Regions from separate parts of the Rossellomorea sp. FM04394 genome, predicted to be linked through region 1. Evidence: predicted binding sites of a transcription regulator. Region 1 holds the regulator's gene; the other holds the start of a gene.

The links. The regulator NrdR, encoded in region 1, represses ribonucleotide reductase genes. The targets are predictions, from matches to a motif close to AACACNATATATNGTGTT.
Region 2: a site for NrdR is predicted at 10,284-10,301, ahead of ACCB35_RS14540 (vitamin B12-dependent ribonucleotide reductase). Genes of this name have one in related genera too.

Annotation. Positions count from the first base shown of each region.
Region 1 is NZ_CP168654.1:3,156,236-3,171,806, forward strand. It holds gene ACCB35_RS15970 (TrmH family RNA methyltransferase) at 1-617, opposite strand, end outside; gene sspI (small acid-soluble spore protein SspI) at 744-965, shown strand; gene ACCB35_RS15980 (cysteine hydrolase family protein) at 1,105-1,647, shown strand; gene ACCB35_RS15985 (M42 family metallopeptidase) at 1,709-2,794, opposite strand; gene ACCB35_RS15990 (dUTP diphosphatase) at 2,900-3,388, opposite strand; gene ACCB35_RS15995 (sigma-w pathway protein ysdB) at 3,535-3,921, shown strand; gene ACCB35_RS16000 (TVP38/TMEM64 family protein) at 3,945-4,514, opposite strand; gene ACCB35_RS16005 (DUF1294 domain-containing protein) at 4,611-4,889, opposite strand; gene rplT (50S ribosomal protein L20) at 5,480-5,839, opposite strand; gene rpmI (50S ribosomal protein L35) at 5,868-6,068, opposite strand; gene infC (translation initiation factor IF-3) at 6,092-6,595, opposite strand; ribosomal protein L20 leader region at 6,685-6,824, opposite strand; gene thrS (threonine--tRNA ligase) at 7,000-8,931, opposite strand; gene ACCB35_RS16030 (putative sporulation protein YtxC) at 9,300-10,166, opposite strand; gene dnaI (primosomal protein DnaI) at 10,515-11,447, opposite strand; gene ACCB35_RS16040 (replication initiation and membrane attachment family protein) at 11,460-12,845, opposite strand; gene nrdR (transcriptional regulator NrdR) at 12,917-13,372, opposite strand; gene ACCB35_RS16050 (cytosolic protein) at 13,455-13,835, opposite strand; gene speD (adenosylmethionine decarboxylase) at 13,968-14,348, opposite strand; gene ACCB35_RS16060 (glyceraldehyde-3-phosphate dehydrogenase) at 14,971-15,571, opposite strand, start outside.
Region 2 is NZ_CP168654.1:2,865,420-2,880,990, reverse strand. It holds gene comGF (competence type IV pilus minor pilin ComGF) at 1-189, shown strand, start outside; gene ACCB35_RS14590 (hypothetical protein) at 299-538, shown strand; gene ACCB35_RS14585 (shikimate kinase) at 542-1,051, shown strand; gene ACCB35_RS14580 (YqzE family protein) at 1,100-1,279, shown strand; gene ACCB35_RS14575 (YqhG family protein) at 1,363-2,154, opposite strand; gene ACCB35_RS14570 (DEAD/DEAH box helicase) at 2,123-3,823, opposite strand; glycine riboswitch at 3,998-4,089, shown strand; gene gcvT (glycine cleavage system aminomethyltransferase GcvT) at 4,269-5,375, shown strand; gene gcvPA (aminomethyl-transferring glycine dehydrogenase subunit GcvPA) at 5,392-6,738, shown strand; gene gcvPB (aminomethyl-transferring glycine dehydrogenase subunit GcvPB) at 6,731-8,194, shown strand; gene ACCB35_RS14550 (rhodanese-like domain-containing protein) at 8,656-9,039, opposite strand; gene ACCB35_RS14545 (biotin/lipoate A/B protein ligase family protein) at 9,252-10,088, shown strand; gene ACCB35_RS14540 (vitamin B12-dependent ribonucleotide reductase) at 10,440-13,010, shown strand; gene ACCB35_RS14535 (patatin-like phospholipase family protein) at 13,115-13,996, shown strand; gene ACCB35_RS14530 (SA1362 family protein) at 14,013-14,375, opposite strand; gene ACCB35_RS14525 (YqhR family membrane protein) at 14,660-15,229, shown strand; gene aroQ (type II 3-dehydroquinate dehydratase) at 15,324-15,571, shown strand, end outside.

The sequences.
Region 1 (15,571 bases):
ACGATGAGGGCATAAGAAGATTGTGGCTTGATCGTGGTATACTCCACACCTTCTTCAAGAGCCGTCCCATAAACGGTGATGCCGCGCTCTTTCAGTGCTGATATGGTTTCAGGTAATCCCCTTCTGACAATCGGTATATGAAAGTGACTTCCTTGTGCAGAGCGTAATACCTTAGGGTTATATGGGTCAACCGTCCCCTTGCCTAACACAATCATGTCAATGCCCGCTGCATCGGCCGTGCGAATGATCGTCCCGATATTCCCGGGATCCTGAAGGCCATCGAGAAGCATGAATGTTGCTGCCTTTTCAATATCATACTCATCTTCTTTTTGCTTACATACGGCAAAGATACCTTGAGAGGTCTCCGTATCAGACAAAGCTTTACCGACTTCTTCTGAAACCATGGTGATGGAAATGGAGTCTACCGTCCATTTCTGCGGCAGATCGATTCCCTCCACTTGAATCAGTTCAAGGACCGTATCCTCCTGCTTTAATGCTTCCTCCACCAGGTGAAAGCCTTCAATTATGTATGTACGGGATGAATCCCGTTCTTTTTTTGTTAATAATTTTTTCCACTGCTTCACAACAGGGTTTTTCGAGGATTGAATATACTTCAATCGTATCCGCTCCTTTAAATTACTATTCAACGTCTCATTATACCTTAACTTTCCTACATAATAAATTCAATCCTGAGACAAGATAACAATGAATTCCTCATCCTATCGAAAAAGGAGAAATGTGTGATGAATCTTAACTTACGAAAAGCGATCATACACAACGTATCTGGTAACAACCAGGACGAGCTGAGAGATACCATCGTTGACGCAATCCAGGGAGGAGAAGAAAAAACCCTTCCAGGTCTCGGTGTACTCCTTGAAGTCTTCTGGCAAAACGCAGATCCCCAGGAACAAAAAATGGTCCTCGAAACATTGGAGGAATCATTGCAGCAGCAGCAACCACAGTAATGACTTGGGTAACCCTGAAAATGGGTTGCCCTTGTTTATTTCCACCCTCCATATTAAAATCTTCCCCTTATTAGTTTTACTGCATCTCTTTCAGTGGTAATGAAAAAATACATAAGTAAACGGAAGGGGAAAAGGATGTATGAGTCAGAAGAAAAGCGCATTAGTGATCATCGACATGATTAATACGTTTGATTTTCAAGGCGGAGAGGAATTATACGAAAACACGTTGAAGATTGTAGGAAATATACATGAGTTGAAGACAAAAGCGAAAAAAGCTGGCATGCCGATTATTTATGTAAATGATAATTACGGTCTATGGCAGGACAATATGAATGACATCATCGAGCATTGCAAAAAGAAAAAAGGAGAAACCGTAATCGAAAGACTTCACCCTGATACAGATGACTATTTTATCATCAAACCGAAGCATTCCTGTTTTTTCGGGACGCAGCTTGATATCCTCCTTCACCAGCTGGATGTAAAACACCTGATCTTAACAGGAATCGCAGGGGACATCTGTGTACTCTACACCGCCAATGATGCCTATATGAGAGAGTATGAACTATCGATACCGAAGGATTGCATGGCTTCAGAAACAGATGAAGACAATGAGAGTGCCCTTCGCATCATCAAGAAAACGATTGACGCCGACATGACCCTATCGAATCAAATGACTTTATAAGGACAACTACACCATCTCATGAAAAAGAGACCCTAATCCGATAGGGTCTCTTTCCTTACAATCAATCAAATGTAATTTTCGCCACTGTATCTTTATCTAACTTCTTGATCACTTCTGTAATTAATTTAACCGCATTCTCATAATCATCGCGATGAAGCATCGCTGCATGGGAATGAATATAGCGGGTCGCAATGGTGATCGACAAAGCAGGAACTCCGTTGGCCGTTAGATGAATCGCCCCGGAGTCAGTACCACCGCCGGCGATGGCATCAAATTGATACGGAATGTTATGCTCATCCGCTGTATCTGTTACAAAGTCACGAAGCCCTTTGTGAGAAACCATGGATGCATCATACAGGATGATTTGAGGGCCTTCACCCATTTTACTTGATGCTTCCTTGTCAGAAACGCCAGGTGTATCTCCTGCAATTCCAACATCTACACCAAAGGCAATGTCAGGCTGGATTTTAGCTGCGGAGGTTCTCGCACCGCGCAGACCTACCTCTTCTTGCACTGTACCTACACCATACACCACGTTAGGATGTTTTTGATCTTTCAGGTTTTTCAATACATCAATGGCAATCGCACATCCGATGCGGTTATCCCATGCTTTCGCAAGGAGCATTTTTTCGTTGTTCATCACTGTGAATTCGAAATGAGGGACAACCATATCCCCCGGCTTCACACCCCACTCCTGTACTTCCTCACGGCTTGAAGCACCGATATCAATAAACATATCTTTAATATCAACCGGCTTTTTACGGGCTTCCGGAGGCAGGATATGTGGTGGTTTTGAACCGATTATACCCGTTACTTCCCCTTTACCCGTCACGATCGTCACACGCTGGGCAAGCATGACTTGTGACCACCAGCCGCCAACTGTTTGAAAACGCAGGAACCCTTTGTTGTCGATTTGAGTGATCATGAAGCCGACTTCATCAAGATGCCCGGCCACCATGATCTTAGGTCCGTTTTCGTCGCCGACTTTTTTAGCGATCAAGCTTCCAAGATTATCTGTTGTGATTTCATCTGCAAATGGCTCTATGTATTTCTTCATTACGTTTCGTACTTCTCGTTCATTACCCGGTACACCTTTTGCATCGGTTAAATCCTTGAGCATTGTCAATGTTTCATCTAATTTTGTCACTATTTCGACCCCCTAAATGTTGATACCCTACCATTATACTAAAATCTGTCGGATTCATCAAAATTTCCTGAATCTTCTTTACTGTCCGGAAGTAGATGTCACCGATTAATATCCTTCTTTTTGACGAGTATAATTCACTTCATTCTTCTTTACATACGCTTCGAATACCTCTTCATGGGAGAACCCTAACAGTTCACCCAAATACACATAATGCCTGAACAATTGTTGGAAATGCCCGACCGAACGTTCTTCAGCAAAGTGATTCGCCGATTTGAATACTTCCAGGAATTGTTTCGTGACATCTTCATTTCCGAAATTCGTTTCCCCTAAATCAAACTGCTGGATACCGATTTCAAGCCCCAGGGAGAGAATAAAATGAATTCCGTCTACAAATTCTTCAAGGATCACTTCCTTTGATGAAGATGATTTCTTACTCCAAAACTTAAAGCTTCTCGTTTCATTGGCCAGTTCCCCAACTTCGACAAGCAGTGCAAGGATCTTCTTTTCAATTAAATCTGCATTCTGCAACCCGTGTTCTTCTTCGATATGCTGATCCAGCTTCTCCTGCATGTCCAATAACTTTTCAATATTCATGACGTTTTCTCCTCTCACGATGTCTATATTTTTTATGTTCTCTCTTAGTATGACAAATTTTCAAACAAATTTTAAATAAAATGAAACCTTTTTCTGTTTTTATCGTAAATAATAGGAGAATACTTATGCCTAGGGAGGTAATGGTAATGCTTTGGCTTATTCGGTTAGTGATTTTTTCCCTTATTGTTTATCTATTATACCGCAGTGTGAAATACATTATGGACCCAAAGCGAAAACTGGAACTTGCCCAGGAGCAGAAACGCTTTTACTTTCTCGATGATCAGGAAAATGTACGTAAGAATTTTCACGTAACGTATAAAGGAGTTCTTTTTGAAGGAGAAAAATATTTAGGGGCAACAGAAGAATCCTTCGAAGTGGTTTCCATCTTTCTTTGGTCAACAAATATCTCTTCATTAAAGGGGTTTACCCAAGAAGATTTTCAATACCTACAAAATGAAATCAGAGAAAGATACCCGAATGCAAAGTTGGATTGGAAAAGTCCCATTCGTGAATTCCTTCAAAAAAAGCAGTAAAAAAACGGCTGGTCAGCCGTTTTTTATTTACCCGGAAAGAACTCTCTCCATTCAATCACTCTTACTTTTTCTCTTAGAAGGTAAAATAGAACGATGAGTGCCAGGAAAATCATGACGAGTATAGGAGGGGAAAATTGTTTGATGTATTGACCGAAAACCGTGTAAAAAAACGCCAGGGGAATATTTGAAATTACAGAGGCTCGGATGAAAGGCTTAAGCTTTTTCTTCCGTTCAAGTAAACATAGGTTCAACAGCTGATAATGGACAAAAGGAATTAACCGCAGTATGGCGATTTGACCGGTTGTGAGAGTAGCATTTCTTCCAAACCATTTCTCCTTCAATCTCAGGAGCTTTTCATAAAAAGATGTAAAGCTCTTTATAACAAAATAAAAAGTAACAGATAAGAGCGTTAATCCAATCAATGAGTACAGAGTGCCGAATATACTTCCGAAAAGCACTCCTCCCGCCATACATACAAGGGCTACCGGAATGAACAAAAATTGCCTTAGGATATGAAACAAGATAAACAGAACAGGAGCCATATACCCGCTAGCTTCCATGAGGGCGAATGCAGCAACCAACCGTTCGTCCATGGCTAAGGTGACCTCCTTCTGCTTTTCTAAGTTGTTTATACGTACTCTCTATATAGTATGTAAAGAAGACGGGTTAAAGAATGAAAAATTTAATTTCTACAATTTAGTATTCAGCCAGATAAACAGTACACTATGAAGCATGACGAGAAGCGGGAACCCGAAAGCAAATACTTTATGTTTCGTTTTATGTCTGTATACCTTCATTCCCATATAGGCGCCGATGCTGCCACCCAGAATCGCGACCTGCCACAAAGTACTCTCCTTGATGCGATATTCATTCCGCTGCGCTTTTCTTTTATCCCTGCCCATGATGATAAAGCCGATGATATTGATGACAATGGCATATAGATATAAGATACCTGTAATTGTATCCATGATTTCTACCTGCTTTCTGAATTGATTATTGATATAAGAAGGTTCTTCTCGTAAAGTTTGTTACTTTCTTAAAGAAGAAAGTAGTAGTTGATTTCCGCTCCAGGATGCTCGCTTTCCGCGGGGCTGGCGGTGAGCCTCCTCTGCTGCGCCTGTGGGGTCTCACCTGTCCAGCTATTCCCGCAGGAGTCGAGCATCCTGCAGCGAGAATCAGCTTTCTGAGCATGTAACCTTAATGGAAAACAATTTAAAAAAGAGTCTTAACAAACAATTTAATTTAAGGTAAGGAAAGATAGATTTTCCTTTTATGGAAATTATTTTTTAGTAATATTGTTTTCTTGCACACCGTGAAGCTCTGTCACGAAAAAACTAATAAAAATGGTGAGGGGAACTGCGTAGACTCCTACGGAAGTACGGGCGTGCCGAGACCCCGGAAGCGAAGCTGAGGAGGCTCGGCCGAACGTCCGCGGAAAGCGGAGCAGTTCCCCTCACCATTCAGCACATACTAATGGACAGAGGCTAAGCGAATAAAGCCTATAAGAAAGGACCGGCCAGAGGCCAGTCCTTTTTTTGTCTGCTAGCTTAGCAGGTTATTATTTGTTTAGTTGAGCTTTAGCAGCGTCAGCTAATTGGTTGAATGCTTTTTCGTCAGAAATCGCAAGCTCAGCAAGCATTTTGCGGTTTACTTCGATACCAGCAAGCTTCAATCCGTGCATTAAACGGCTGTAAGAAAGACCGTTCATACGTGCAGCCGCATTGATACGTGTGATCCATAATTTACGGAAATCACGTTTCTTTTGGCGACGGTCACGATAAGCATACATGTATGATTTCATGACTTGTTGATTTGCTACTTTATATAAAGTATGTTTTGAACCGAAATAACCTTTGGCTAATTTAAGAACTTTTTTACGACGTCTGCGTGTTACTGTTCCGCCTTTTACGCGTGGCATAATAATTCCCTCCTGTTTCTATTACTTCTTATTTTAGGTTGTCAAGCATATGACGAATGCGTTTGAAATCTCCTTTAGAGACAACAGCCGCTTTACGTAGCTTACGCTTTGCTTTAGTAGATTTGTTTGCGAATAAGTGGCTTGTGTAAGCGTGTGAACGTTTAAGTTTACCAGAACCTGTTTTCTTGAAACGCTTAGCTGAGCCGCGGTGAGTTTTCATTTTTGGCATGTGCTTTTCCTCCTCGGGTCCTCTTATTTTTCGTTAACTGGTGCAAGCACCAAGAACATACTGCGACCATCCATTTTCGGTTTTGATTCAACGGTTGCTACATCTTTACACTCATCTGAGAAGCGATCCAGAACGCGTTGACCAATTTCTTTGTGCGTGATCGCACGACCTTTAAATCGGATTGACGCTTTAACTTTGTCTCCTTTTTCAAGGAACTTACGAGCGTTACGAAGCTTAGTGTTGAAATCATGCTCATCAATCGTCGGGCTTAAACGCACCTCTTTAAGATTGATGATCTTCTGATTCTTACGCGCTTCTTTTTCTTTCTTCTGTTGTTCAAACTTAAACTTACCGTAGTCCATGATACGAGCAACGGGTGGTTTTGCATTTGGAGCAACAAGAACAAGATCAAGATTTACACGTTCAGCAATTTCAAGAGCTTCATTCTTGGTTTTAATCCCAAGTTGCTCACCATTTTGATCGATAAGACGTACTTCACGGGCACGAATCGTTTCGTTTAAGATCATGTCTTTGCTAATAATTAGCCACCTCCAAGGTTTATTAAAAGAATACACGGCTTTGGTCGACGCACTCGCTTCCTTTTTTTGCATGCAACACACAAAAAAAGATGCGAGTGTCGAAACACCCGCACCTGATTATTAAGCATATATAAATGGCTTTAATAGTCAATCACATACCTGTAAACAGCTTTAAAGCGTTATTCAGGTGAGAAGCGGGTAGCTTCTACTTGTACCAAACTGTATTCAATTCACCTTAGATACTATATCACATGACAAAACCGCTGTCAAATAATCATTTAATATCACAACGTATTTCATAATATCAGACATCTAAGGAGAGTGCAACAGTTTTTTTGAATTTTATATGGGAGGGACGGACCTTGATGCAAGGTCCGTCCCTCTTCCTCGTTTTATCGTTTTGCTTCTTTTGTGATGTGGCCGATAAACTCTTCAAGGGAGATCGTTTCTGATTTCTGCTCTCCGTATTTACGGACGTTGACAGCCGTTTCCTTGATTTCATTGTCACCCACCACAAGCATGTAAGGGACTTTGCTCATCTGTGCTTCGCGGATTTTGTAGCCGATCTTTTCATTACGGTCATCGATCTCAATGCGTAATCCTTCAGCTTGCAGCTTTTCCTTCACTTCTTTAGCATAGTCAAAGTGAACATCCGGAGAAACCGGGATCACCTGGACCTGTGTCGGAGCGAGCCAAGTCGGGAATGCCCCTTTGTATTCTTCGATCAGGAAGGCCACAAAGCGTTCCATCGTGGATACGACTCCACGGTGGATGACTACCGGGCGATGCTGTTTCCCATCTTCTCCTACATATGTTAGATCAAAGCGCTCAGGAAGTAAGAAGTCCAGTTGAACAGTGGAGAGCGTTTCTTCCTTGCCAAGTGCCGTTTTCACTTGAACGTCCAGTTTAGGGCCATAGAATGCCGCTTCCCCTTCTGCTTCAAAGTACTCAACATCCAGTTCATCCATGGCTTCCTTGATCATTCCCTGTGCACGGTTCCACATCTCATCATCATCAAAGTACTTCTCAGTATCCTCGGGGTCACGATAAGAAAGACGGAAGGAATAGTCATTCAGATCAAAGTCTTTGTATACTTCCTGAACGAGGCGCACGACACGCTTGAATTCTTCCTTGATTTGATCCGGACGGACAAAGATATGGGCATCATTCAACGTCATCCCACGCACACGCTGCAGTCCTGACAGGGCACCTGATAACTCGTAACGATGCATCGTACCAAGCTCGGCGATACGGATCGGAAGCTCACGATAGCTGTGAATGCCGTTTTTGTAAATCATCATATGATGAGGGCAGTTCATAGGGCGAAGAACAAGGTCTTCGTTATCCATCTCCATGACAGGGAACATGTTTTCCTGATAGTGATCCCAATGACCGCTTGTTTTATAAAGCTCAACGCTTCCCATTACAGGAGTGTACACGTGATCATAGCCTAGGCGCTCTTCTTTATCCACGATATAGCGCTCGATGATGCGACGGATCGTTGCACCTTTAGGAAGCCACATCGGCAGACCTTGTCCCACTTTTTGTGAGTTCATGAACAGGTTTAATTCTTTTCCGATTTTACGGTGATCACGCTCTTTCGCTTCTTCTAAAAGACGAAGATGCTCTTCCAGGTCTTCTTTCTTGAAGAAAGCTGTACCGTAGATCCGTTGAAGCATTTTGTTATCGCTGTTTCCGCGCCAATATGCCCCGGCGATGCTTAACAGTTTGAATTCTTTAATTTTATTAGTGGACGGAATGTGGATCCCACGACATAAATCGAAGAATTCACCTTGCTCATAAATAGAGACTTGCTCGCCCTCCGGAATCGCCTCAAGCAATTCGAGCTTATACTCGTCACCGATTTCTTCATACATTTTCTGCGCTTCGTCACGGCTGACTTCATTACGGACCACATCTAAGTTTTCACCAGTGATCTTCTTCATTTCTTTCTCGATCAGCGGCAGGTCCTCTGGTGTAAACGTGTGCTCGGAATCAATATCATAATAAAACCCGCCTTCGATGACCGGCCCGATCCCAAGCTTTGTTTCAGGGTATAAACGTTTAATCGCCTGTGCCATTAAATGGGCTGTACTGTGACGAAGAATTTCCAGTGCATCTTCTCCTGGAGGTGTAACGATTTCAATCGCTCCATCTTCCTGGATCCCCGTACGCAAGTCGATTAATACTCCATCTATCTTACCAGCGAGCGCCTTCTTCTTCAGTCCGGGACTGATGGACGCAGCAATTTCTTCTGTTGTGGTCCCCTTGGGAAACTCCTTGACATTTCCATCGGGGAACTGAATTTTCACTACTTCTGACATGTGGTTTCACTCCTTAAATAATCTCTATAAAACATAAAAAACCCCGCCCCTTCACGTTTGAAGGGACGAGGTTAATAAGTAAACTCGTGGTTCCACCCAACTTCTCATTGTGCACAAAAGTACAGACAATGACTTCATTGAAAACGAATAACGACATTTAGCCGTCAACCAATACTTTGGATCCAAGCGGATTCCGTTCATGATTGAAGTTCCGAGGTGGTAAATATCACTACCGAATTAGGAAGCTTGCAGCCGAATGACTTCCCTCTCTGTGAATGGAATAGGAATATTGTTGTCCTCATCATAACCTTTATTTATTGACTTATTATGTAGGTATTATAATTGGTTATGTTGTGAAAAGCAAGTGCCTATTCATTCGCGATATCCCAGGAAGGATAAAGGAGTGGATCGGGAAAATAACTCAACGGCAGCAGATCGATCCGTTCTTCAAAAATATTCTGAAGCGTCCTGATCAATTGATGGTCGCCGTTTCCATACACAAGTATCTTTTCCGGGGCAAGTGATAGTAACGGGGCAATGGTGTACGAATCAACGTATAACGGGTGATTGGTCAGAAGGCGTTTATCGATCGCCTTTGTCAGTTCCTGCCTTGTCACCTCTTTCATGTCTTCATCAAAGAAACGAAAGCCGTAACCCGTCGAGTACAGATGGATCGTGCGCATTTTCTGCTCCCTTGATGCCAGATACTCCCGCAGCATGTGAACAAACATTTGATATTCCTGCTCCATCTTATATTCGTCGATGGCAAGATCCACCATGAGGAGCAGTCTCTCCTGGAGCTTCTTCAGCCTGAACTTGCTAAAGGAGTCGAATGATATCGGTGCCTTCCCTTCCAATAAAAGCTCCAGGCTGTCATGGACGTATTTGGACTCGTCCCATTCCCCGATCAGCTCCATCAATTCGGGCCGTTCCCCCATCCTCATTTCTGATACGATTTCTAATATTTGATTGATTTCATCAACATCTTCATAGAAGTAATTTCCCCTGAGGGCTGATTCGGACCAGTCCATGCATTTATCATTTAAGACAAAGTGGGAAACCCCATTGAACAGTTTTTCTTTTTCCTTGAAGAAGGGGGAAACCTCTATCGTCAGATTATAGTGAGTTGTATGTTGAAATAGTGTTTCATGAAACCATGATTGTATGAACTCTTTATTGAGGTATTCTTGAAGCTTTACCGCATCATTTTTTTGCTTAAAAATAAATTCAATCAAACTTTCTCGCCTCCTTAAACCCAATTCCCTGATTTATATATATGGGAGGCTTGTATAAATTAGAAGTTGATGAGTGAATTTAATTGTCTCTTTTCTTTTGTAATGGATTCCATGAAGATGCTTACGCTTAAGTGCGCGCTGACTGAATCCGGCCGATTTCGCCGATAATCCGGCCGCTTCTTTCGAAAATCGGGCCGTTCCTCTTTAAAATCCAGCCGAAATCAGTAATAATCCAGCCGTTTCCATTAAAAATCCGGCCGTCTTACAATAATTGTTAATTCACATTAGGCTGAATCAGCTCCATAAAAAAAGAAAGGAGCATCGCATGCGACTCTCCTCTCTTTTAAGCTATTCTCTTCTATTCCTTCCATCAATCAACACAGGCTGGGACAAGTATTTAATCCGCTCCATGATCCGTGCAGCCTTGAGTTTTTCTTCTTCTCCTCGTTGGCTGTAGGTCAAGTGATGGGTCAGCTCGTTGAAGTTGAAGTTGGATGTGAAGAATGTCGGCAGGTTCTCAAGCATTCTGTACTGGAGGATCGTCCCCAGGATTTCATCCCTTCCCCAGCTGGACATGGTTTCTGCACCGATGTCATCCAGCATGAGGATCGGTGCAGATTTCACCATTTCCAGCTTTTCATTTACCGAGTTATCTCCCAGCGATTGCTTGATTTCTCTGAAGAACTCGGGAACGTAAACAATCAGGGACGCTATTTTTTTCTGGGCAAGTTCGTTGGCCATTGCCCCTAACAAATAGGACTTACCAACTCCGAACTTCCCGTAAAAATAGAGTCCTTTCATTTTTTCTCCTTCAGAATAATTCTCTACGAAATTCTTCGCCAATCGCACAGCTTCCAATCGGCTTTTCGAATCGAGGTCCAGGGTTGAGAAGGAGGCCTGTAAAATATCCTTCGGCACATACAGGCTCTTGATAAGACGCTGGGCGCTCGTTCTTTCATCGTGAATGACCTTTCGAGGGCAGCGATGGTAATCGATGTCGATGGTGTTGCCCCTGATCACTAAGTGGGGATCATACCCCTCCATCATATTCTTACATTCCTGTAAAGAAGGGCAGTAACGGCACTCCTTACTTTGAGAAATGTATTCATATAACTTCATCAGACTTTCATTGACCATTTCACCTGTTACGAGGCCTTCATTTCTTCGAATAAAATCTTTCACATCATTGTTTTCTAGAATCTCTTTTTTCATTTGTTCATATCTTTGTTGAAACGAACCAGAAGCCGCCAACCTTTTCAGGGTGTTATTTATTCTTTCCACCGCTACGTTCACCTACTTCCGAAAATTTTTAAGCTCTTCTTCGAGTTTTTTCTTCTCTGCCTCGAAATCGTATCCTTCCTGAGAGGATTCGTTTTCTTTCTCCGTTTCCTCTTCCTTGAACCATTCCGGGAGTTTTTCTGTCCGGATCGGCTTTCTTCGTCTATTCGTTTTCGTTTCCTTTTTCCCTTCAGCCCACTCAAGGTACTGCTTGTGTTCTTTCTTAGCTAAATCCATTGCTTCACTTGCAGTCGTAACCTTTTTCCTCGACCAATGAGAAGCGATTTTTTCCATATATCCCTTTGTCAGCTTCATGTCTGTCTTTAATAAAACATATTGTATAAGGACGTTCATAACACCTAGCGGCAGCTTCTGTGACATGAGCACCTCTTCCACGGCCTGCAGGTCAGACTTGGAAGGTGAACCGCCATTCGAAATATCAGATAGTACGTCTTTTGGAGACGTGTTTTCCAGGTATTCAATCAGCTCTTCTTCTTTGGAGAGGGGTTTATTCGCTGGTGCAGGTTTCTTGACCCCGATTCTGGTAGTCAAATCGGGCAATTGATCACCTGTTTGAAGCCCATACCAATCCCGTGCGGTTTTACGCAATAATTCTATATCGATGGTATCATCTGCATCCAGGGAACTTAAGACGATATTTTTCATTTGAAGGGGATCAATCCCATATAAATAACTCAGCTTTAGGACCGTTTCCTTCACGGTAGCTGTAAAGGCTTTTCTCGGAACCATGGATTCGGATAGCCCTGCCAGCAATAACTGAAAATCAAAATCGATTTCGTCTAATGGAATCCCTTCATTCTTTCCATATTTCATATATTGTTCACCAGACTTGGTTTCTGAATCCACATTTGCATCATGGTGAAGAAAATTAATTTGCTCCGATGTGAAAACATCTTGAAAGGATCGAGTGATATTCGAGTACTGCTGTTTATCAACCGTTTCGTCAGTAAAAAACTTCTTCAAACGCAAGTAATGAGTTCTGCCGATTTTCCGGTAAAGATACACATTCAACATACCATCATGAAAGAATTCCTGAGGAGAAAGGGGAGGCTGCAGTTCATAAAGAAAGCTGCGATCCCCGTTGTCCCTTTTTTCATATGCCTTTAACAAGCCGATCCCCTCAAGCTTCATCCGCGCTTCGTAGACGTCCTGAAGATTCACGGACAGAACGTTCATAAGGTGATAATGGGTGGAATCAGTCGACCAGAGCCGATTTTCTTCCACTTCTCCCCATAAACTCATATAAAGACTGTAGCAAACCGGACCAATTAAAGGCTGGTACAGAAATGTAATGATTTTCCGATCATATTCCTGAAGCATCCCATTTGTCCCTACCGTGTAGGGATCGATTGGCTGTATTTCATTCCAATGCTTCTTCATCATAGTTGGATTCTACCTTTCAAAGAAATAAAGAGAAAAGAGCTAAAGAATTACATCTTCAGCTCATTCTTCTACTCTTTTTTTATTAATTCTTTCAGTTCGTCTATAAATACATTAATATCCTTAAACTGTCGATATACAGATGCAAAGCGTACGTATGCAACTTCATCTACCTTGGCAAGTTGGTCCATGACCATCTCCCCGATCTTTACGGATTCCACTTCAGAAGCACCTTGATTCCGGAGTTCCTTTTCAATATCCGTAGAGATCTTTTCTAATCTTTCAAGAGGCACCGGGCGCTTCTCACAGGCCTTGATCAGCCCTCTCAAAATCTTCTCTCGACTAAACTCTTCTCTTACCCCTTCTTTTTTCACCACAATTAAAGGAAGCTCTTCAACCTTCTCGAAGGTCGTGAAGCGGAACGTGCATTCTTCACATTCTCTTCTTCTCCTGATCGAACGTCCTTCATCAGCAGGCCGGGAGTCGACCACTCGGGTACCATTATGCTGGCAAGACGGGCATTTCATAATATCAGCTCCGTTATTACATACTATTACTTTCATCATATAAAAAAGCTGCGCTATACACAAGCTTCTATGGGATTTACCGTTATTTCACTTTTGTCAATTCGCTTTCAAGCTTCTGATAATAATGGCTGATCTGCGCTTTTAATACCGTATATGTACCAAAGATCTTCCCTTTCTCTGCACTCACCTTGAAATCGACTGCCGTTTCAAAAGGTCTTACCGTGATGACGGTTGCGACGATGAATAGTTGGGGAGTCCCATTTTTACGGACCGTGATTTCCCCTCTGTCCTTTGACTGGGAAATTACCTCATACTCAGAGGATGAGAATAACTCTAATACTGCATTAAATGCACCTTGATGCATGGATTTATAATATCGTGACTGCAGGTCTTTATCTTCGTGCTGATCAGATGTCTCACATTCTGATTGAAATCGTTTAAACAGGGTACGTATTCCGCTCATATAAAGTTCCTCCCTTTATTTACCCTTATTTTACACGAAAACCACACGAATGAAAATTCAAAATCAAATCATATACAAAGCATAAAAAAAAGAGATGCATCTAACCATGCATCTCTTCTGAGTTATTTTCGATTAAAGGGCTTGAGCCTGAGACTTTTTAACTTGTACCGGACCCATACCACGTGGCAATTCGATTGTTTCACGCGTGTCAGCACCCAGAGCATCTGCAATATATTCAGCAGCGATGTTAGGATCTAAATCACCGCAAGTATATACATCAATACTGGCATAACCATGTTCAGGAAAACTGTGAATAGTCAGATGTGATTCTGAAATGATCACAACTCCACTAACACCTTGAGGAGCAAATTTATGGAAAGCTACCTCACGAACTTCTGCACCTGATTTAAGTGCAGCATCGACGAATGTTTTTTCAATTCCTACTACATCGTTTAATTTTTCAAAATCGCAACCCCATAATTCTGAGATTACATGACGACCCATTGTTTCCATTGAGTGTTTCCCCCTTTGACATAATTTTTTTCGTCAAAATGAACGAATCCTTTGGCAAAATCTTAACTACCACGGGGGAAAGTTAGTCCGAAGAGGTCCTAACCCTTTAAGTAGTTAAATCAGTATTCATTTGCTAATAAGAAGTTCACGAAAAATAGTATACTTTGTTTAAAAGTGTTTTGCAATAAATTTTTATAAACTTTTTTAAGTGGATATTACGAATTCCTCTTTCACTTTTTGACAAATACAATACTGTAGTAATTTTATATTCTAATCGTTGACCGTTCCTTTCCGCTTCAGGCACAAGATTCCCGGGGGAGGAAGTCGAGCCTCCTCGGGCTTTGCCCTGCGGGGTCTCGACTTTTCCTCTATTTCCCGCAGGAGTCAAGTGCCTTCCGCTGCAATCCACTCTGTGATACTACACTTTTTCTAACTATAATAAACTTAAAAAAGCACTTTGGTAGAAAGTTGTTCCTATATCTTTCTGCCAAAGAACACCGATATACTCACTTGTGAAAAGCAACAAATTTACGATAAGCGCCTTTAATAAATTTCACAAGAAAAAGAACGCACCATAAAAGGTACGTTCTAAGGATGCAGCTTATTGTTTATGTTGGTTCTTTCAAACGTTTACTTCTTGTTTGGCGTTCATTTTTGATGCAACGAATTTAGCCAGATCGACGACGCGGCATGAATAGCCCCACTCGTTATCGTACCAGGCCAGTACCTTCACTTTTCGATCTCCCATTACCATCGTGGATAACCCGTCGATGATCGCTGAATGGGGATTTGTATTAAAGTCGATCGATACCAATGGTTCTGTTGTGTATTGCAGCACTCCATGTAAAGAACCAAGGGATGCTGTAATAAATGCTTCGTTGATTTCTTCTACTGTTACGTCTCTTTTCACATCTACAACCAGGTCCACTAGTGAAACATTTGGTGTAGGCACGCGTAATGCCATTCCGTGAAGCTTGCCGTTTAATTGAGGCAGAACCAATGACAATGCTTTTGCTGCTCCAGTCGTTGTCGGAATGATCGACTGGCCGCACGCTCTTGCTCTTCTCAAATCTTTATGTGGATTATCAATATTTTTTTGGTCATTTGTGTAAGCGTGGACTGTTGTCATTAGTCCGTTTTCAATACCAAATTGCTCATCTAATACCTTCGCAACCGGCGCTAAGCAGTTCGTTGTACAAGATGCATTTGAAATCACGCTGTGT
Region 2 (15,571 bases), 290 kb from region 1:
AAGTATAATCAATCTATTCGAAGGAGGGTAAATAATCGAGGACATGAAGTCGTTCTACAGGCAGTGGATTCATTTAGCTTTGCTTCCATTATCCAGGGAGTGCATATGGAGTTGGAGTTTGTGGGTGGAGAAAAAGTGGAGGGGGAATTCTTTTACTTTTCAACCGGACAAGGAGAAGAAATACCTTAACAATAAAGGATTTATCTTGCCCTATACGTTAGTGCTTCTTATGATTGTTTTATCAATAGGTTTTGCTGCAAAGGATCTTTTTATAAGTAAGTACCTATACTTAACAAACATGAAAAACATATATGAAAGAAACGTAAGTGTGTCCCATGCGATATTGTTGGAGAGGGAGAGTGGGTTGGTTACTTCCAAACAGATGATAGGCAATTATGGTGAAATCCTGACCCAGAGCGAGATGTTAAACCCGTATGAAATGCAATTGAAGGTGACATTCCAACGCGATGAGAAGGTTTTTCTTCCAACGACGGTTGTGTATAATAGGGAAACAAAACACATTATAAGTTGGGAGTAGAATATGAGACCGATTTTCATTATTGGATTTATGGGAGTGGGAAAAACAACGATTGGAAAACGTCTTGGAGAGGTACTGGGTCTTCCGGTCATTGATATGGACAGTTACATTGAGAATAAAGAGAAAAAGCCTATTAAAGAGATCTTCAATCAACATGGAGAAGAATATTTCAGGGATCTTGAAAGCGATGTGCTCCTTGAGTTAGCCAACGAACAAGCGATAATCACAACGGGTGGCGGAGTGGTTGAAAGAGAAGAGAACAGGGAGATCTTACGTCAACAGGAATTAGTGTTCCACCTGTCTTGTCCTTTTGATGCATTATGGTCCCGATTAAAAGGGGACGAGAATCGTCCTCTCGTACAAAATAACTCCAGGGAACGTTTATCAAGTTTATTCAATCGCCGCTTACCATTGTATGATAGTGGAAGTTCCAAAACGATTCATACAGACAATAAAACCGTAGAAGAGGTTATTCAAGAAATCCTGCCTCATCTAGGGGCGGAAGCTGAATAAATCACTTATTAGCCGGGCATACTGATAAAAGTGGGAGGTGGTGCTTTTATGTCAGTGAATGATTATGTTAAATTCATAACACAAACATTTGTCCAACATTATGAAAAATCACCTCATGAACGTAAAAGTATAAAGAAGCAACGGAAGAATGAACGAGAACCATTCCTATTTCGCTGGTTCGGGATCATCCCATATGCTTTCATGATCATGTTTAAGAAAAACAAATAGTGTGTATAAGGCTACCTTATGGGTAGTCTTTTTGTATGGAGTTAAACGGAGTAAGCATCTGAAGCACTTACTCCGTTTAACGATTAATTGTTGTTCTGTAAGTAAAAAATCCCGCCATTGATAATATCAATGGAAATCTTAGGTTCATACTGCTCTTTTAATGCTTGTTGCTCCAAGAAATACGATTCGGGCTTTTCCTCTTGATCTCCATAAAAGTGATTCAATAATTGTAGATCTTCCTCCCACGTCTTACGTGCCTGCTCAGCCCATTCAACGGGCTCTTTTTTGATTTCTTCATACAGAAACGTCTGTATTCGGTTCACCCCACTTTTGGGTTTAATGATCGGTGTGAGTGTGAAAGAGAAATCAGGAATCTTAGGTGTCAAGTTTCTGGACATCAATGACGAATGAAAGTTTTCTTGAATGATTCCATTGATCAGGTTTAGTCCGATGCTTCGGATGTTGTCTTTTTTACGATTGGATTGATACGATATTTTGATGTTCAGCCCGAGCCATGGATGAAGCGGGGTTTGTTGACCACTTGGTGTATGCCGATTTTCATATAAACGTATATACCCTGCCAAATTTCGTGTTGAATGAAAGATTTGGTGTAACCGCGGGGAACCGAAGTGAATAGGTTCTCCTTTTAAGTCTTCAGGTGCTTTATCTGGATTCGTTATTAGGGATAAAGACATCGGGTTAGGGACACCTCCCGTTTTCTCAAGGTAGTGCCAGTAGAAAGGGCGGTTCATCAGCTCCTTATCCAATTCAATCGTGAGCTGGACGGTCATGTGACCATCTCCGTTCGCAACCAGGTCACACCCATTAGCCACGAAGTATCTCTCAAGAAATCGATGAATTTCGTGCTGCTGCATTTGATTTCTCCTCCTTTAATTGTTCAGCAAATTGAATCATACTCGTTAAATTCTCCATTTTAATCTTCATTTCTCCTTCTGACCGGGACGAAGAGAGAATATCGGTTACATGTTCTTCGAAGTCGCGGAAATCCAGGCGGGTCAGAATTTCGTCCAATTGCCCTATAACTCGTTCAAAGAGATTAATTTTTTCATAAAGAAGTTTTAAAATATGTTCTTCTACAGTGTTTTTAGTCGCGAAATTGTAGATATGAACATCCTCTGTTTGTCCCAGCCGGTGTACACGACCGATTCGCTGTTCTAATCTCATAGGATTCCAAGGCAGGTCAAAGTTGATTACGTGATGACAGAATTGAAGGTTGATACCTTCTCCGCCGGCTTCTGTTGCAATCAACACCTGAGCATGCTTCTGGAAGAGCTCACGCATCCAGTCCTTTTTCCCCCGCTTAAACCCACCTCGAAACGGTACTGAACTTATTCCATGCTGTTTTAAGAACCATTGCAAATAGAGCTGTGTCGCCCGGTACTCTGTAAAAATAATCACTTTATCATTGATCGATTGCACGATTTCAAGTGCTTTCTGGGCCTTGGAGTTCATTGTCACGTTTTCTACTTTTTTCATAAGTGTGCCAATTGTATTTTCAAAAGCTGCTGTCGGGTTTTCCTTCTTTTCCAGCATGTTTTTAAGAGTATAAAATACAGCCTCACGAGAACTGCATGCTTCCCTTTGAAGAGTTAACAGAGAGAAGGAGCTTGAATTAGCCCACTCATCATAGTCACCCTTAAGCAAATCGATGCTGTTATATAAATCTCTTTCAGCTTCGTTAAAATCAATTAAAACTGTCTTGACATGACGTTTCGTCCATTCAATACCCGTATCGCTCCGCCTATTACGAATCATCACCTTGTTAATGAGGCTCTTTAAATGTTCATCCTCTTGAAGGGTACGATCACCCTTTTTGTATCTGTCAGAAAATCCGGACTCATTTCCAAGATGTCCCGGCTTAAGGAGAGAAACAAGATGGAAAATCTCCTCGACACGATTTTGAATCGGTGTGGCCGTCAGCAATAAGCAGAATTTCTTCTTTAAGTTTTGGACAAATTCATAGTTTTTTGTTTTATGATTTTTTAGTTTATGAGCTTCATCTATAATCACTAAATCATAGTCCTGTTCATACACCTTTTCCCGATGAGGGCTCCTCTTAGCCGTATCCATGGATGAGACGACAATATCGCACTGATCCCATACGTAACTTTTTCGTTGGGGAACAGCCGGAATGAAAAACTTACTGTTTAATTCATAGGCCCATTGAGAGACCAGGGAGGCGGGAACCAATATTAATACTTTCTTCACTAATCCTCTTATCATGTATTCTTTCAATATCAACCCGGCTTCGATGGTTTTACCTAACCCGACCTCATCTGCAAGGATCGCTTTTCCGTTCATTGTTTCGACAACCTGCTTTGCTGCTTCAAGCTGATGGGGGAGCGGAGTGACATTTGCCAAATGTTTTGGCGCCTGAAGGCCTTCAAAGTTCGGAATTGCAAGATGATGTTCAAATTCGACTGCAAGCTTATAAAGCTCCCAATTCCCCCATGGGCCATCGTTATCAATTAAATTCTCGAGACCCTCGCCCCATTCTTCATCAAATAAAACCTCAACGTTCATCTGAAAAACATCTCCTTAATTCTAATAAAAATGATTGCTCAATCCTCGTATTTAATGGTAGGATGAAAATAGATTTTCTAATGTTTAAAAAACTCGAAAATCCGAACATTCACATTTACAACATTTCTTCTGTATATTTCTAGTATGACCAAATGTTTTAAGGAATATTGGCGAATGATAACAAGGGGAGAGACTGTGCATACAGCGCCGAAGGAGCAAACACGTTTAAGTGTGAATCTCTCAGGCAAAAAGACTCTTGTTGGACGCAGCTCTGGAGAGTGTTTCCGTACAGGAAACCACCAAAGGGGAAAGCCGTTCTTCGGTAAACTTTCAGGTGCAAGGACAGAGAAAACTTCTTTATGAAAAGGGGTTTTTCTGTCCTTTTTTCATGGGATTAAACGTGGTTAAGAATTATGCATGTAAGGAAGATAAAGGGGGAAAAGTCATGTCAGAGTTAAAACAAACACCTTTATACGAAGTGTACAAAGAGTATGGAGGAAAGACCATCGACTTCGGTGGCTGGGCTTTACCAGTGCAATTCTCAAGTATTAAAGAAGAACATGAGGCGGTACGATCCCGAGCTGGACTATTCGACGTTTCTCATATGGGAGAAATTGAAGTGAAGGGTGAAGGGGCTCTTGACTACTTACAAAGAATGATGACAAACGATGTCTCCAAAGTAAAAGACGGAGGGGCTCAGTATACGGCTATGTGCTACGAAAACGGTGGGACGGTCGATGACTTATTAGTTTATAAAATTAAAGATAATGATTATTTGCTCGTCGTCAATGCAGCAAATATAGATAAAGATTTTCAGTGGCTTAAAGAACATGAAGTCGATGGAGTTGAAATTAACAATATTTCTGAACATATGGCGCAATTGGCACTCCAAGGTCCACTTGCCGAACAGGTTTTACAAATACTTACAAACGAACATTCACTCAGCGATATCGGATTTTTCAAATTCCAAACCCAAGTGAATATAGCTGGTAAGCATGCACTTGTTTCACGTACCGGTTACACAGGGGAAGACGGATTTGAGATTTACTGTGATGCAGCTGATGCGGCTGCAATCTGGAAAGCAATCCTGGATGCAGGAAAGGAACATGGGGTACTCCCATGTGGACTGGGTGCACGTGATACATTGCGTTTTGAAGCGAATCTTGCCCTTTACGGACAAGAATTATCTCAATCGATCACACCGATCGAAGCGGGAATCGGATTCGCCGTAAAGGTGAAGAAAGAGGTTCCATTTATTGGTCAGGAAGTGCTGAAACAGCAAAAGGAAGAAGGGGCTTCAAGAAAAATCGTCGGGATCGAAATGATCGATCGCGGAATTCCCCGTCATGGCTACAAAGTGTATTCCGGTGAAGAAGAGATAGGGGAAGTTACAACCGGTACGCAATCGCCGACATTAAAGAAAAACGTAGGATTAGCATTACTAAAAAAAGAGTTTACCTCTTTAGAAACAGAAGTACTGGTTGAAATCAGAGGGAAAAAGTTGAAAGCCAAAGTAGTAGCGACACCTTTTTATAAAAGACCAAAGAAATAGGGGAGGAATGACGGTCATGAAGCATCGTTATTTACCGATGACAGAGCAGGATCAAAGGGAAATGTTAGACAGCATAGGAGTAAACAGCATTAACGATCTATTTGAAGATATCCCTGAAAAGGTTCGTTTCAAAGGGGATTATAAGATCAAAGAAGCGAAGTCTGAAACGGAATTGGTAAAAGAACTGACCAAAATGGCAGCGAAGAACGCTGACTTGAAAAGTCATACATCCTTTTTAGGGGCAGGAGTATATGACCACTACATGCCGATCATCGTTGATCATGTATTATCACGTTCTGAGTTCTATACAGCCTATACTCCGTACCAGCCGGAAATATCTCAAGGTGAACTTCAAGCTATTTTTGAATTTCAAACGATGATTTGTGAGCTGACTGGCATGGATGTAGCCAATTCTTCCATGTACGATGGAGGAACGGCATTGGCAGAAGCAGCTATGCTTAGTGCAGGTCAGACCCGTCGTAAAAAGGTATTGGTTTCAAGTACCGTACATCCGGAATCTCGTGATGTTTTAAGATCTTATGCAAAAGGTCAATATATCGAAGTGGTGGAAATCCCCCACAATAATGGTGTAACGGACGTGGAAGAACTCAAGAAATTAATGAGTAATGAAATTGCAGCGGTAATCGTCCAATATCCTAACTTCTTCGGCCGGGTGGAAGAACTAAAAGCGATCGAAGAAGTGACTCATGCTGAAAAAGCGATGTTCGTGGTATCCTCAAACCCGCTTGCATTAGGAGCACTTACACCTCCCGGGAAATTAGGTGCAGATATCGTCATTGGTGATGCACAGCCATTTGGCATTCCAAGTGCCTTTGGTGGACCTCACTGTGGATACTTCGCCGTGAACAAGAAGCTTATGCGTAAAGTACCGGGCCGTCTTGTTGGTCAAACGGTTGATGAAGATGGAATCAGAGGATTTGTTCTCACTCTTCAAGCGCGTGAGCAGCATATCCGTCGTGATAAAGCCACGTCGAATATTTGTTCAAACCAGGCATTAAATGCACTCGCGGCATCTGTTGCCATGACTGCACTTGGTAAACAGGGTGTCAAAGAAATGGCACTTCAAAATATCCAAAAAGCACATTATGCAAAAGAAGCCTTTAAAGCAAAAGGGTTCTCCATTGCATTTGAAGGACCAACTTTTAATGAGTTTGTCGTAAAGGTAAATATGCCGGTCAAAGAAATCAATCAAAAGCTTTTAGGAAAAGAAATGATTGGCGGATATGATCTTGGACTAGTGGATGGCAGCTTGGCACAGCACATGCTGGTGGCTGTTACTGAACTTCGCAGCAAAGAAGAAATCGACGCATTTGTAGCAGAATTGGGGGATTGTCATGAATAAGAAAGATCAACCTCTTATTTTTGAATTATCTAAAGAAGGCCGTGTCGGCTATAGCTTACCTGAATTAGATGTACCACAGGTGGAATTATCGGATCTCATTCCATCGGATTATATCCGTTCGGAAGAACCAGAGCTTCCAGAGGTATCTGAACTGGATATCATGCGTCATTATACAGCATTATCAAAACGTAATCATGGTGTGGATTCCGGTTTTTATCCATTAGGGTCTTGTACGATGAAGTACAATCCAAAGGTGAATGAAAACGTTGCACGCCTGAATGGATTTGCCCATATCAATCCGCTACAAGAAGCAGAAAGTGTTCAAGGCGCGCTTGAACTTATGTATGATCTTCAAGAGCATTTGAAAGAAATCACAGGTATGGATGAGGTGACCCTGCAGCCTGCAGCAGGCGCTCACGGAGAGTGGACGGGTCTTATGATGATCCGTGCTTACCATGAAGCAAATGGTGACACCCACCGTACGAAGGTCATCGTACCGGATTCAGCTCATGGAACGAACCCGGCCAGTGCCACTGTAGCAGGTTTCGATACCATAACGGTTAAATCGAATGAAAATGGCTTAGTTGATTTAGAGGATCTTAAGCGTGTGGTAGGAGAGGATACAGCGGCACTTATGTTGACAAATCCGAACACCCTCGGCTTATTCGAAGAGAACATTCTGGAAATGGCTGCAATCATTCACGAAGCTGGAGGAAAGCTGTATTATGACGGTGCCAATCTAAATGCTGTATTATCAAAAGCCAGACCGGGGGATATGGGATTTGATGTCGTGCATTTAAATCTTCATAAAACGTTTACCGGTCCTCACGGAGGCGGAGGCCCAGGAAGTGGTCCAGTCGGTGTGAAGGAAGATTTGATTAAATACCTTCCAAAACCGGTCCTTGTGAAAAATGGCGATACATTCGAATTCGATTACAACAGACCTGACTCCATTGGTCGTGTGAAACCTTACTATGGAAACTTTGGAATCAACGTTCGTGCGTATACGTACATCAGAACGATGGGTCCGGACGGGTTGAGAGCCGTGACGGAGAATGCCGTTCTGAATGCAAATTACATGATGCGTCGACTGGCACCTCACTTTGATCTTCCGTATGATCGTCATTGTAAGCATGAATTTGTCATCAGTGGAAAACGCCAGAAAAAGCTTGGTGTCCGTACATTGGATATTGCGAAGCGACTCCTTGATTTCGGATATCATCCACCAACGATTTACTTCCCATTGAACGTGGAAGAGTGCATGATGATTGAACCGACAGAAACTGAATCAAAAGAAACCCTGGATTCCTTCATAGATGCAATGATCCAAATTGCAAAAGAAGCAGAAGAAACACCTGAAATCGTCCAGGAAGCTCCACACACAACCATCGTCAAGCGTATGGACGAAACACTTGCAGCAAGAAAACCAGTACTTCGTTATTCAAAAGAAAGCTAATAATAGGTAACAACGAAAATCCCTGCAGCGATTCGCTGCGGGGATTTTTTGAGGGACGGACCTTCATTGAAAGAGAAATGGGGCGGAGGTGATTGTGGTGATTGTGGTGTTATCTCCTGTAATTCAAGTGAAAAAGACGTGATTTGGCCGTTTATAGGGACTATTAGCATAGTAAGACAAGTAATTAAGCAGATATGGTGGATCACTCAGCAAAATAGGCGCGGAATTTGGTCGTGGTGGTCGATAATCCGGCCGAAATGAACAGGGATCCAGCCGTTTTGGTCGAGAATCCAGCCGAAATGAACAGGAGTCCAGCCGTTTTTATCAAAAATCCAGCCAAATTACAAATAATCCCATTTGATGATGGGATTATGCATACTACCACTAGAACCACCAACGCAATCCATCCCACTACTCCCACCGATCAAAAAAAGGATCGCCCCAAAGGCAATCCTTTCACATTATTTTTTATGTTTTACTTTACCTGTCCACTTTTTAAAGCCGCCCTGCAATTGGTGAAGATCTCGGTACCCTTTGCGGTGAAGCATTTGAGCTGCTCGTCCGCTGCGGAGTCCGCTTTGGCAATAAAGGTAAACGGGTTGATCGGCACGGATTTCCTTTTGTCTCATTTTAATTTGAGAGAGTGGGATATTTCGTGCGCCGAGTACGTGACCGTTTTCAAATTCATTCGCTTCACGAACATCTATCAATTGAGCTTTACGATATCCTGCTCGAAATTCTTCTTCAGTCAATGTATTTACAATTCTCTTTTGATAGAAGAACGTAAAGAGTGAATAAACAATGATTCCACCAAGTACGACTAAAAGAATATATAATCCTTCCATCATTCATGCTCCTTTCTACAATTGCGCTATCTTCTATTATATTCATGAAAGCCCCGAGAATCAAAACAAATTTATTATTTTATAGCAAACACTTTCCAATCTGTTTTTCTTTGTTTTTTCGATTGGATTTGATAGACTAGTAACGGACTTAATTGAAGGTGAATGATTACATAACAAAATATCAAAGAGAAGACGTAAATGAGGTATGATGCATGAAAAAAGAAACATGGAGATTCATTGACTCAGGGAATTGCTCCCCTTCTTATAATATGGCCCTTGATGAAGCGCTACTGGATTGGCATAGCGCGGGGAAGATTCCTCCGACGATTCGTTTTTATGGATGGGATCCTGCAACACTATCGATTGGCTATTTCCAAAAGGTAGAAAAGGAAATCAATCTTCAGGCAGTCAAGGAGCACGGACTGGGGTTCGTCAGAAGGCCGACCGGAGGCAGAGGGGTTCTGCATGAACATGAATTGACATACAGCGTCATTGTTTCAGAAGATCACCCTGAAATGCCTAAAACCGTAACGGAAGCGTATCGTGTCATCTCGGAAGGAATTCTGAAGGGATTTCAGGGCCTTGGTCTTGAAGCCTACTTTGCTGTTCCGAAAACAGCAGAGGAGAGGGCAGGATTAAAAAATCCACGTTCAGCTGTTTGTTTTGATGCACCAAGCTGGTATGAACTGGTGGTAGAAGGCCGAAAAGTGGCAGGCAGCGCCCAGACGCGTCAAAAGGGTGTCATCCTTCAACACGGTTCTATCCTCCTGGATCTCGACGAAGACAAATTGTTCAGCCTGTTTAATTATCCATCTGACAGGGTAAAAGAGCGTATGCAACGAGCATTTAAAAGTAAAGCCGTTGCGATGAACGAAATCAGTTCTGAAACAGTTACCATGGATATGGCGAAGGAAGCGTTCAAAAAAGGCTTTGAAGAAGGATTGAATATCCACCTGGAACCATATGAACTTTCCGCAGAGGAAACACAATATGTTGTGGACCTTGCCAGTACCCGTTACGAATCAGATGACTGGAACTTTAAACGATAAAAATTTTTTTGTAGAAAAAAAGCGATGCTTGTCGCTTTTTTCCTATTTTACCAACTATTACGCCACTTGGATTTATATCAAGTTCTAAATTAATAGAAATGGTCGGAGTATTATATGATTTTCTATTATTTCCTCCTGTTTTCTATTTTTATTGGCTTATTATCCGTTTGACAAACAAATGACCTATTGACCTGAAACACAATATATGGTGTGTAGAATAATTTTTTACACACTATATGTTGTGTTTATTTATTGCTTTTCGAAGAGAGCTATGATATCGTATTATTTGATATTACACATCATAGTAAATAACAAACAAATGAAAGATTTGAGATAGAAGGAGTTGTCTTTATGACTGTTGCGTCGAAAAACACAATGAAATTAAACATCGAAAGATTAAATCAGGATATCGGATTATTTCCTCAAGTACATCCCATTACACCGGATATGAATACTACACACAAAGGTGTATCCCGTCTTGTCATGATTGATCGTTATTCTTTCAAAGACACGGAAAAGATCACTCTTTCCGAGGGAGACTTTGTCGTCCTCACCATCAAAGAAGATCCTAAATTCCCTGCAAGAGGATTAGGTTACATTTCGAGCATCGACTGGGAAACGAAGAAAGCAGATGTTTGGATCGAAGAAGAGTACAGAAGTGCCATCGACAAGCCGGAAGAAATGGAAACCGGTATCGTTTCAAGAACACTTGATGTAATCGAAAAGCCTCTGGAAGTCTACTACGAACAAATTGCGAAGCGTAACGCAACAGGCTTGGCAGTAGTGGAAGAAACTCCTGAAAAGAGACAAGTTTGGTTTGAAAAGTTCTATCATGAATTGGTGAACCTGCATTTTGTTCCAGCTGGCCGGGTGCTTTACGGAGCGGGTGCCGGAACGGACGTAACATACTTTAACTGTTATGTGATGCCTTTTGTACAGGATTCACGTGAAGGGATTTCGGAACATCGCAAGCAGGTGATGGAGATCATGAGCCGGGGCGGGGGTGTCGGAACGAACGGATCGACGCTTCGTCCGCGCAATACCCTTGCAAAAGGCGTGAACGGTAAATCCTCAGGTTCCGTTTCATGGCTGGATGACATCGCCAAATTGACTCATTTGGTTGAGCAGGGCGGATCAAGACGTGGGGCACAAATGATCATGCTTTCAGATTGGCATCCCGATATTATCGAATTCATCATTTCTAAAATGCAAAACCCGCGTATTCTGCGTTATCTTCTTGAAAATACAGAAGATGAAACGATTAAAAAGGCAGCTCAGGATAAGCTGAAATTCACACCTCTTACAGAACAAGAGGAAGCGATGTATCAAGGAATCCTTAATTATAGACAAATCCCTGGCTACGGGGGATTTGATGCGAAGATCCTTAAGAATGCAGAAGAAAAGCTGCGTACAGGCGGAACTTACAGTGTCCATAATTCAGAATTCCTGACGGGTGCCAATATCTCGGTTTGCCTGACAAGCGACTTTATGGAAGCTGTGGAAAACGATCGAGAGTATGAACTCCGTTTCCCGGATGTTGAAAGTTACAATGAAGAGCAAATGAAATACTATAATGAAGAATGGCACAATGTGGGTGACGTGCGAGAATGGGAAAAGCTTGGATACAAAGTACGTACTTACCGTAAGATCAAAGCGAAAGAGCTTTGGAATCTTATCAATGTTTGTGCAACGTATTCAGCTGAGCCTGGAATCTTCTTTATTGATAACGCAAATGATATGACGAATGCGAAGGCATATGGTCAAAAGGTAGTTGCTACGAACCCATGTGGTGAACAGCCTCTTGCTCCATATTCAGTCTGCAACCTGGCAGCTGTCAACCTTGCTCAGTTTGCCAATAAAGAGACAAAAACCGTTGATTTCGAAAAATTGAAGCGTACCGTTGAAGTGGGTGTGCGCATGCAGGACAATGTCATCGATGCGACTCCATACTTCCTTGAAGAAAATAAAAAGCAGGCCCTTGGTGAGCGCCGTGTCGGCCTTGGTGTAATGGGTCTTGCAGACTTATTGATCTACTGTGAAAAAGAATACGGTTCTGAAGAAGGCAACAGACTTGTGGATGAAGTATTTGAAGTCATCGCAACAACCGCTTATCGTGCATCCGTTGAATTATCCAAGGAAAAGGGAAGCTTCCCATTCCTTACTGGAGGTATGGACGAAGAAACGAAAGCTTTGCGAAAAGCGTTTGTGGAAACAGGTTTCATGAATAAAATGCCGGAGGATGTACGGAATGACATTCAACAGTACGGGATTCGAAACTCTCATCTATTGACCGTTGCCCCAACAGGTTCAACAGGTACGATGGTTGGAGTATCTACTGGTCTTGAACCATACTTCTCATTCACATATTACAGAAGCGGACGTCTTGGTAAGTTCATTGAAGTGAAAGCAGATATTGTAGAGGATTACTTGAAGCGAAATCCGGATGCAGATGCTGACAATCTTCCGGAATGGTTTGTTTCTTCCATGAGCCTGGCACCACAAGCACATGCCGATGTCCAATGTGTGATTCAGAATTGGATCGACAGCTCTATTTCGAAAACAGTCAATGCTCCTCGAGGTTATACGGTCGAGCAAGTAGAAAAAGTGTATGAGCGACTTTATAAAGGTGGAGCAAAAGGTGGTACGGTGTACGTTGACGGAAGCCGTGATTCACAAGTTCTTACCCTCAAAGCAGAAGAAAACAGCTTTGATGACGAGGTTGAACAGGAACAAAAGGACATTCCTACATCGAAAAAGCCGATCGTATTACTCGATACGATTCAAGATGTGCGTTCAACTGACGTCACTATTGGTTCTGAAGTCGGGAATACGTGTCCGGTCTGCCGTAAAGGTACGGTGAAAGATATGGGCGGCTGCAATACTTGTACCAACTGCGGTGCTCAACTGAAGTGCGGATTATAATAAATGAAGATAGGCGGGGACTGGTTCCCCTCCTATTTTTTTTAGTCTAAAATCCTTCCTTGTGAATTAAAGATGTAGTAAGAGACAAAGAAGGAGTGGAGCCTGTGGACATCGATGGCGTTTTTTCAGGTGGGGGCATCAAGGGGCTCGCCTTGATTGGGGCATATCAAGCATTGGAGGAGAAGGGCTACAGATTTAAGAGGCTCGCAGGAACGAGTGCGGGAGCCGTGATTGCAGCATTTATTGCTGCAGGCTATTCGAGCAGGGAGCTCTTGAAAATCATGGATGATTTAGATTTTAATAAATTGCTGGACTCAAACGCAATCATCTCTCTACCCATCATAAAATGGTTCCGGGTTTACTATCGTTTAGGTTTATATAAAGGAGTGGCCCTCGAAAGCTGGGTGGAAGAGAAGCTTAAAGCAAGAGGGATTTATACATTTGCCGACTTACCACCCCATTCACTCCGGGTCATCGCTTCGGACTTATCGAATGGCAGGTTATTAGTTCTTCCAGATGATCTCGAGAAGTACGGCATACCGAAAGAAACCTTTCCGGTGGCCAGGGCGATACGTATGAGTGCAAGTCTTCCATTCTTCTTCGAACCTGTAAAGCTGCGATCTTTAGAAGGAATAAGTTTCATGGTGGATGGTGGAGTGCTCAGTAATTTTCCTATGTGGCTGTTCGATCGGGAAAATGTGAAAAAAGTGAGGCCGGTCATCGGGGTTAAGTTGAGTCACGATCTAGTGGGGAAGCCCAAAAAACAAATCAAAAATGCGATCGATATGTATGAAGCCCTCTTTACTACGATGAAAGATGCACATGATTCCAGATACATTTCCAGAAAACTTGAAAAAAACATCATCTTTATTCCTACGGAAGGAGTTCTTACTACGGAATTCGAGTTAACCCCGGAAAGGAAAACAGAACTAATCCAGTACGGAAAAACAAAAGCTGAAGCTTTTCTGCAAAAATGGACGTATTAATAAAACAATCGAGCTCCTAAAATGAGGCTCGATTGTTTTTCTTATTCTTTTTTCCCTCAATAACAGTCAGATTGGCATTGGATTTCTTTCGTATCGAACGTTTCTTTTGGGCGTTTGATACTTGAGGCCTACTTGAAGACTTCCTCTTATGACGCTTCTTCGATTGTTTGGCTGCTTTAAGAAACGCTCTCTGTTCATTACTATTACCAGCTCGCCTTCCGCTGAACCATCTTCGGTAAATAAAGTAGATAATTCCAATCACAGCTGCTGTAACAAGTAATTGTTTTACTAGCCCTAAAGGATTTCCAAATAGGGAAGTAAAGAGCCCAACAATAGCTAACAATATTAATGTGAACACAAAGATATTACGAGCGTTCAACAAAGCCACCTCCTTACAATACAATCCATTATACATATCTATACTATTATTCTAGACAAATTCCTTGTTATTTAACCATATTAGTTATCGATTTTCTGTAAATATTGCTGAAGTTATTTTTCTGAAACTTGGGAAAGATATTCTCTATTTTACTAAAAAATGAATCAGAGGACTAGAGATAGGATTTAACATCCATATTTCCCTCATCACCTACAGATGAAAAATAAGTAAAACCATGCAAATGTTTAAATCAATGGGACATACTACGAATGGAGGTGTTACAGATGGCGGAACAAAAGGGACAACATGAAAAGATCCAGGATGGAACAGTAGAAAGCAAGGAAAATCCACGTTTAGAGCAGAATCAGGGTGAAAAACCACTATCGTTCATGGCGATGGTTGTAGTTACGGGCTTTATTGGCGGGATGTTATGGAGTTCAATTTCTTACCTTTGTTACTTTTTTTCCTTTACGAAAATCGAGCCAAATATCATTTTTGAGCCGTGGGCGGTTGGTGACTGGGTGGACAAATGGATTGGGATCGTCCTTTCCATTGTGGCGTACGGAGTGATTTCTATAGGTGTGGCCCTCATTTATTATGGTTTATTACGGAAATTCAAGTCTATGTGGGTAGGGGCTGCCTACGGTGTAGCGTTATATTTAGCTTTCTTTTTACTGCTCAATCCACTCTTTCCGAGCATTCAATCCTTTACATCCATTGATTATCACACCCTGATCACAACCTTATGCTTGTATATTTTGTATGGTGTATTTATTGGCTACTCCATTTCTTATGAAGAAAATGAATTGAGGCATCAAGATCAGAAAGAAAAATCAGGGGAAGTTTCACATTGATAAATCCTCATTATCAGACAATTATGTAGGTATAGGTAAAGGGTTTATGTTAGAATGTTCATGATGAACATTCTATTTTTTTAGGAGTTTACATATGGTTAAAATTTTGCTTTTAAATGGTCCTAATTTAAATAGGCTGGGTAAACGTGAACCTGATATTTATGGACATGTCACCCTGCCTCAGCTTGAGGAAAAGATATCGAAACAAGCAGAAGATGAAGGTTTTCAACTCTTTTCAGCTCAATCGAACCATGAAGGGGAATTGATTGACTACATACACAAGGCAGAGGATGAAGGATATGGGGGTGTCATATTGAACCCCGGTGCATTCACGCATTACAG